Regions from separate parts of the Agromyces solani genome, predicted to be linked through region 2. Evidence: predicted binding sites of a transcription regulator. Region 2 holds the regulator's gene; the other holds the start of a gene.

Region 1 (4,207 bases), on a different contig from region 2:
GAGCTCGCCGGTCGTATCAACGCGGGCGAGACCGACGTCGTGCTGCTCGGCGCGACCGGTACGGGCAAGTCGGCGACCACCGCCTGGCTCATCGAGCAGGTGCAGCGGCCCACGCTCGTGCTCGCGCACAACAAGACGCTCGCGGCGCAGCTCGCGACCGAGTTCCGCGAACTGCTGCCGAACAACGCCGTCGAGTACTTCGTCTCGTACTACGACTACTACCAGCCCGAGGCCTACGTCCCGCAGACCGACACCTTCATCGAGAAGGACAGCTCGATCAACGCCGAGGTCGAGCGGCTCCGCCACTCGACGACGAACTCGCTGCTGAGCCGCCGCGACGTCGTGGTGGTGTCGACCGTGTCGTGCATCTACGGCCTCGGCACGCCCGAGGAGTACCTCGGGGCGATGATGCCGCTGCAGGTCGGCCAGCGGGTCGACCGCGACTGGCTCATCCGCAAGTTCGTCTCCATGCAGTACCAGCGCAACGACGTCGACTTCTCCCGAGGCAACTTCCGGGTACGCGGCGACACCATCGAGATCATCCCGATCTACGAAGAGCTCGCGATCCGCATCGAGATGTTCGGCGACGAGATCGAGGCGCTCTACAGCCTGCATCCGCTCACGGGCCAGGTGGTGGCCAAGCTCGACGCCGTGCCCGTCTTCCCCGGCTCGCACTACGTCGCCTCGACCGACGTCATGCAGCGCGCCATCGGCACCATCCGCGACGAGCTCGACGAGCGCCTCGCCGAACTGGAGCGGGAGGGCAAGCTGCTCGAGGCGCAGCGGCTGCGCATGCGCACGACGTTCGACCTCGAGATGATGGAGCAGATCGGCTTTTGCTCGGGCATCGAGAACTATTCGCGACACATCGACGGCCGAGCGCCCGGCGAGGCGCCGCACTGCCTGCTCGACTACTTCGCCGACGACTTCCTCGTGGTGATCGACGAGTCGCACGTGACGGTGCCGCAGATCGGCGCGATGTACGAGGGCGACTCGTCGCGCAAGCGCACCCTCGTCGAGCACGGGTTCCGGCTGCCGAGCGCGCTCGACAACCGCCCGCTCAAGTGGGACGAGTTCAAGGCAAGGGTGGGCCAGACGGTCTACCTGTCGGCGACCCCGGGCCGCTACGAGATGGGCATCGCCGACGGCGTCGTCGAGCAGATCATCCGCCCGACCGGCCTCGTCGACCCGCAGATCGTGGTCAAGCCGTCGAAGGGGCAGATCGACGACCTGCTGGAGGAGATCCGCAAGCGCGCCGAGCGCGATGAGCGCGTGCTCGTCACCACCCTCACGAAGAAGATGGCCGAGGAGCTGACCGACTTCCTCACCGAGGCCGGCGTCCGCGTGCGCTACCTCCACTCCGACGTCGACACGCTCCGACGCGTCGAACTGCTCACCGAACTGCGCGCGGGCGTGTACGACGTGCTCGTCGGCATCAACCTGCTGCGCGAGGGCCTCGACCTGCCCGAGGTGTCGCTCGTCGCGATCCTCGACGCCGACAAAGAGGGGTTCCTGCGGTCGTCGACCTCGCTCATCCAGACGATCGGGCGCGCAGCGCGCAACGTGTCGGGCGAGGTGCACATGTACGCCGACGTCCTCACCGACTCGATGAAGCTGGCGATCGACGAGACCACGCGCCGGCGCGACAAGCAGCTCGAGTACAACCGCGTCAACGGCATCGACCCGCAGCCGCTGCGAAAGCGCATCGCCGACATCACCGAGGTGCTCGCCCGCGAAGAGGCCGACACCGCCGCGCTCCTGGCGGGTCGCGACGGCCGCAAGAAGTCGCCGGTTCCCAACCTCCGCACCGAGGGCATCGCGGCCGAGGGCGCGAACGACCTCGAAGACCTCATCCGCGACCTCAACGACCAGATGCTCGAAGCGGCCGGCGAACTCAAGTTCGAGCTCGCAGCGCGCCTCCGCGACGAGGTGTCCGAGCTCAAGCGCGAGCTGCGGCAGATGGAGAAGGCCGGCCACCTCGGCTGAGGCGCGGCGACCGGGGGAGCGGGAGCCGCAGCATCGCCGAACATCCGCCGTGTTCGAACATGTGTTCGCCCACAGCGGACCCATCCGGGCGGCGGTGTCGGTGGTCCTCTCTAGACTCGAAGGGTGCCAGTTTCACGTCTCGATGCCCATTCGCGCCTGAGTGTCCGCGGTGCCCGCGTGCACAACCTGCACAACGTCGACGTCGAGCTCCCGCGCGATGCGATGGTCGTGTTCACGGGCCTGTCGGGCTCGGGCAAGTCCTCGCTCGCCTTCGACACGATCTTCGCCGAGGGCCAGCGACGGTACGTCGAGTCGTTGTCCGCGTACGCCCGCCAGTTCCTCGGTCAGGTCGACCGACCCGACGTCGACTTCATCGAGGGGCTGAGTCCCGCCGTCTCGATCGACCAGAAGTCGACGAACCGCAACCCCCGGTCGACGGTCGGCACGATCACCGAGATCTACGACTACATGCGCCTGCTGTGGGCGCGCATCGGGGTCCCGCACTGCCCGGTCTGCGGGGAGAAGATCCAGCGCCAGACGGTGCAGCAGATCGCTGACCGCTTGATGGAGCTGGAAGCGGGTACTCGCTTCCAGGTGCTCAGCCCGGTCGTGTCGAAGAAGAAGGGCGAGTTCGTCGACCTCTTCCGCGAGCTGGCGGCGCAGGGGTACTCACGGGCCGTCGTCGACGGCGAACTCATCCGGCTGGACGAGCCGCCCAAGCTCAAGAAGCAGGTCAAGCACGACATCTCGGTCGTCGTCGACCGGCTCGTCGCCGGTCCCGACGTGCTGGGCCGGCTCACCGATTCGCTCGAGACGGCGTTGCGGCTCACCGATGGGCTCGTGCAGGTCAACTTCGTCGACGAAGACGGGCCCGACGCCTGGCACACCTTCTCCGAGAAGCTCTCATGCCCGAACCAGCACCCGATCCAGCTGACCGAGATCGAGCCGCGCACGTTCTCGTTCAACGCGCCGTTCGGGGCGTGTCCCGAATGCTCGGGCCTCGGCACCCGCATGTCGGTCGACGAGGAACTGCTGCTCGGCGACCCCGCGCTCTCGATCGCCGACGGTGTGATCCTCCCGTGGACCTCGCAGGGGAAGAGCCTCTACAACTACTACGAGAAGCTGCTCGACGGGCTCGCGCGCGACCTCGGGTTCTCGCTCGACACCCCCTGGGCAGAGCTGCCCGACGAGGCGCGGCAGGCCGTGCTGCGCGGGCAGAACTTCGAGGTCAAGGTGCGCTGGCGCAACCGGTACGGCCGCGAGATGAGCTACACCTCGGGGTTCGAGGGCGTCGTGCCCTACATCGAGCGGCAATACCTGCAGGCCGAGACCGATGTGCAGCGGGCGCGCTGGGCCGAGTACCTCCGCGAGGTGCCGTGCCCGGTGTGCGACGGCAAGCGGCTGAAGCCCGAGGTGCTGTCGGTGCTCATCCACGACCACAGCATCGCGGACGTGGGCCTCTTGAGCCTCACCGACGCCCGCGCGTTCATGGACCGGCTCGAACTCACCGATCGCGAGCAGGCGATCGGTGCACAGGTGCTGCGCGAGATCAAGCTCCGGCTCGACTTCCTGATCCGCGTCGGGCTCAGCTATCTCGACCTCGCGCGGGCCGCAGGCACCCTGTCGGGCGGCGAGGCGCAGCGCATCCGCCTGGCGACGCAGATCGGCTCCGGGCTGACGGGCGTCCTCTACGTGCTCGACGAGCCGAGCATCGGACTGCACCAGCGCGACAACCGGCGACTCATCGACACGCTCGTGGCGCTGCGCGACCTGGGCAACACGCTCATCGTGGTCGAGCACGACGAAGACACCATTCGCACCGCCGACTGGATCGTCGACATCGGCCCGGGCGCGGGGGTCAACGGCGGCACCGTGGTGCACTCGGGCAGCTACGACGACCTGCTGAAGAACACGCGTTCCCTCACGGGCGACTACCTGTCCGGTCGCAAGGAGATCGCGATCCCCGCGCGGCGCCGGCCGATCGACCGGGAGCGCATGATCTCGGTGCAGGGCGCCGCGGCGAACAACCTCCGCGGGGTCGACGTGGAGTTCCCGCTCGGCACGTTCACGGCCGTCACCGGCGTGAGCGGCTCCGGCAAGTCGTCGCTCGTCAACGACATCCTGTACCGGGTGCTCGCGAACAAGCTCAACGGTGCCCGGAAGGTGCCGGGCAAGCACCGCCGGGTCACGGGGCTCGAACAGCTCGACAAGGTCGTGCACG
Region 2 (4,207 bases):
TCGCGACCCTCGCGCTCGGCCTCGCCGAGGGGCGCGAGGCGGTCGCGCCGGCGCTCGCCGAGGCATCCGCCGCCCTGGCCGACCGGGCGGCCGCACCGGGCGTGCGCGTGCCCGCGGTGCGCGAGCGGCTCGCGGGCCTCACCGAGGGCGACTTCCACCGCGGTGCCGAGGCCGACCGGATCGCGGCGCAGGCGAACCTCGGGCTGCCCGAACTGCCGACGACGACGATCGGGTCGTTCCCGCAGACGAGCGACCTCCGCGTCGCCCGCGCACGCCTCGGGCGCGGCGAACTCGACGCCGACGGCTATGCGTCGCTCATGCGCGACGAGATCGAGCGGGTCGTGCGCCTGCAGGAGGAGCTCGGCCTCGACGTCCTCGTGCACGGCGAGCCCGAGCGCAACGACATGGTGCAGTACTTCGCCGAGCTGCTCGACGGCTTCGCCGTGACCGAGCACGGCTGGGTCCAGTCGTACGGTTCGCGCTGCACGCGCCCCTCGATCCTGTGGGGGGATGTCTCGCGCCCGGCGCCGATGACGGTCGAGTGGTCGACGTTCGCGCAGTCGCTCACCGACCGGCACGTCAAGGGCATGCTGACGGGTCCGGTGACGATCCTCGCGTGGTCGTTCGTGCGCGACGACCAGCCGCTCGGCGAGACCGCCCGTCAGGTCGCGCTCGCCCTCCGCGACGAGATCGCCGACCTGGAGGAAGCGGGCATCCGCATCATCCAGGTCGATGAGCCGGCGCTCAGGGAACTGCTGCCGCTGAAGCTCGCCGAACAGCCCGCGTACCTAGAGTGGTCGGTCGGCTCGTTCACCCTCGCGACCGCCGCGGCAGCGCCGGGCACGCAGGTGCACACGCATCTCTGCTACTCCGAATTCGGTGTCGTGATCGAGGCGATCAAGGCGCTCGACGCCGACGTCACGTCGATCGAGGCGGCACGGAGCCGGATGGAGGTCGTCGACGACCTCGCGGCCAACGGCTTCGACCACGGCATCGGACCGGGCGTCTACGACATCCACTCGCCCCGCGTGCCGTCGACGGCGGAGCTGCGGGAACTGCTCGAGCGGGCCGCCGCCGGCATCCCGGCCGGGCGGCTCTGGGTGAACCCCGACTGCGGGCTCAAGACCCGGGGCTACGACGAGACGGTCGCCTCGCTCGCGAACCTCGTGGAGGCGGCGCGCGCGGTCCGCGGCGCGTCGTCGACCGCGGGCGCGGCGGTCTCGGCACCCGTCCGATAGGCGTCGACGGGGCGGATGTCGCGGGCACGCGGCATCCGCCCCGTCGATGTTCGGCGGCCTCGCATCATCCACGGGGCGGATGCACAGGCGGCCGACGTACCGTCGTCGCATGCAACTCGCGGTCCACGAGACGGGCGCCGGATCCCGGACGGCCATCCTCATCCACGGCATCATGTCCGACTCGCGCGCGTGGCACCGCGTCACCGCCGAGCTCGAGGCGCAGGGGTTCCGGGTGCTCGCGGTCGACCTCGCCGGTCACGGGCGCAGCCCGCGCGCTTCACGGTACTCGCCGGCGGCCTGGGCCGACGACGTCGTCGAGACCGTCGCGCCGATGCTCGACGGCCCGCCCGACGTCGTGCTCGGCCATTCGCTGGGCGGCCTCGTGGCGAGTCTCGTCGCCGACCGTCTCGCACCGCGTGCCGCGATCTACGTCGACCCGGCCTTCGCGTTCCCGAAGGGTCCGCTCGGTCTCGCGTACAAGGTCTTCTTCGCGATCGCCCCCCGCCCGCGACGGGGCGCGCTGGTTCGGATGAACCCGAAGTGGAGCGCCGTCGACGTCGACATCGAGCTCGCGACGCTGCGCGACTGGGACAAGCGCACGATCCTCGGCTTCGCCGACACTCGTCCCCTCGTGCCGCCGACGCGTCTGGTGGCGCCGAGCCTCGTGCTGCTCGCCGAGCGGAGCCTGCTCATCACCGACCGGGTGGCGGCCGACCTGCGGCGCCGGGGGATGACCGTCACCACGGTGCCCGGCACGGGACACACGGTCTTCCGCGACGATCACACCGGGTTCATGCACGCGATCGTCGAGTGGCTGCGAGGCCAGGGTCACGCGGTGAGCGCGGCCTGATCGGGCTCAGACCGTCCGGAGCACGGCGACGACCTTGCCGAGGACCTCGGCGTGGTCGCCGAGGATCGGCTCGAACGCGGTGTTGCGCGGCAGCAGCCAGGTGTGGCCGTCGCGCTGGCGGAACACCTTGACGGTCGCCTCGCCGTCGAGCATCGCGGCGACGATCTCGCCGTTCTCGGCGGTGCGCTGCGACCGGACGACGACCCAGTCGCCGTCGCAGATGGCCGCGTCGACCATCGAGTCGCCGACCACCTTGAGGATGAAGAGCTCGCCCTTGCCGACCAGCTGGCGGGGGAGCGGGAAGACCTCGTCGATCTGCTGCTCGGCCGTGATCGGAACGCCGGCGGCGATGCGACCGACGAGCGGCACCATCGCGGCGTCGCCGACCGGTGCGGGCTCGCCCGCCGACGGAGTGCGCTCGTCGAGCCCGGGGAGCTCGATGAGCACCTCGAGCGCGCGGGGCCGATTGGGGTCGCGTCGCAGGTAGCCGGCGAGCTCGAGCTGGTTGAGCTGGTGCGTGACGCTCGACAGCGACGAGAGGCCGACCGCGTCGCCGATCTCCCGCATGCTCGGCGGGTACCCGCGGGTGGCGACCGACCGCTGCACGACCTCGAGGATCGCGATCTGCTTCGCACTCAGGCTCTTGCGGCGGCGTGCCCTGCCGATCTCGCGCACGTCGTTGTCGCTCTTCACGATTCCGCCCCTCGTTGCGATCGCCCTCGCGATCGGATGTCGGTGGTGTCTGGTCCACTGTTCCCAGACATTCGAAACTGTATCCGCCACGGGCGGGCGCGGCAAACATTCGTTCGAGTGTGTCGCCACATCGGTTCGCACGAGTTCCGCCGCCGAATGCTTGCAGTCGAAGATGTTCGAAGATATATTCGGAACAGAGATTCGCATCCGGCCCTCCCGGCCGAGGGCCGGATGCAGTCCACGCAGGAGGGTGACATGAGCGCAGCGATCATGACGAACGAGTACCGTCACGGTGCATCGACGCCCCGTGCGAACCGCGTCGACGGGGCGGCGGGCCCCGGGGTTCGCACGCGGCTGCGGCTGACCCGACGCGGGCGCGTCGTGTTCACGGCCCTCGCCGCGCTGCCGATCGTCATCTGGGCGTTCACCGCCGTGCTGAACACCGGCGGTGCCGCCGCCGACATGGCGGGCGGCGGGTCGCTGCAGTACGTCACGGTCGATGTCGGCGGCTCGCTCTGGGAGATCGCCGAGGCGATCGACCCCTCGGCCGATCCGCGCGACACGATCGCCGAGATCGTCCGGCTCAACGGGCTCGACGGCGCGACGATCGAGCCAGGCCAGCGTCTCGCGGTCCCCGCTTCCGAATGAGCGGTGCGCGCGTCTCAGCCTGCCGCACCGCGGCGCCGGTCGGGGCCTCGGTCACACGGTGACGCACGCGGCGTCGGGCCCGGGCAGCGTGGCTAGCATGGTTCGGTGACGAGTCTCGACGACCTTCCCATCCGTGACGACCTCCGTGGTCGCTCCCCGTACGGCGCTCCGCAGAAGGCCGTGCCGGTCGCCCTCAACGTCAACGAGAACACGCATACCATCCCCGAGGACGTGGCGCACGACATCGTCGCCCGGGTCGCCGCCGCGATCCTCCGACTGAACCGGTATCCCGACCGCGAGTTCACGGAGTTGCGAGAGGCGCTCGCCGGGTACCTCGGCCACGGGCTGGCTCCCGAGCAGATCTGGGCGGCGAACGGTTCGAACGAAGTGCTCCAGCAGGTGCTGCAGGCGTTCGGCGGGCCCGGTCGGTCGGTGCTCGGGTTCACGCCGACCTACTCGATGTACTCCCTGCTCGCCTCCGGCACCGGCACCAGGTGGATCTCCGCGGAGCGCGACGACGACTTCGAGCTGAGCCCGGAGACGGCGGCGGCCGCGGTGCGCGAGCACGACCCCGACCTCGTCTTCCTCTGCACGCCGAACAACCCGACGGGGACCCCGCTCCCGCTCGACACGGTGCGTGCCGTCGCCGACGCGGCGCGCGGCATCGTGGTCGTCGACGAGGCGTATTTCGAGTTCGCCGACCCCGGCACGCCGAGTGCCCTCACCCTCCTCGAGGGGCGGCCGCGCCTCGTCGTCTCGCGCACCATGAGCAAGGCGT

The links. The regulator LexA, encoded in region 2, represses DNA repair genes until DNA is damaged. The targets are predictions, from matches to a motif close to TCGAACANNTGTTCGA.
Region 1: a site for LexA is predicted at 2,040-2,055, ahead of uvrA (excinuclease ABC subunit UvrA). Genes of this name have one in related genera too.

What each region holds. Positions count from the first base shown of each region.
Region 1 covers NZ_JBYRER010000001.1:1,594,810-1,599,016, forward strand. The annotation lists gene uvrB (excinuclease ABC subunit UvrB) at 1-1,986, shown strand, start outside; gene uvrA (excinuclease ABC subunit UvrA) at 2,110-4,207, shown strand, end outside.
Region 2 covers NZ_JBYRER010000002.1:993,806-998,012, forward strand. The annotation lists gene metE (5-methyltetrahydropteroyltriglutamate--homocysteine S-methyltransferase) at 1-1,238, shown strand, start outside; gene AC3RJ7_RS12325 (alpha/beta fold hydrolase) at 1,348-2,088, shown strand; gene lexA (transcriptional repressor LexA) at 2,095-2,763, opposite strand; gene AC3RJ7_RS12335 (LysM peptidoglycan-binding domain-containing protein) at 3,037-3,429, shown strand; gene AC3RJ7_RS12340 (histidinol-phosphate transaminase) at 3,535-4,207, shown strand, end outside.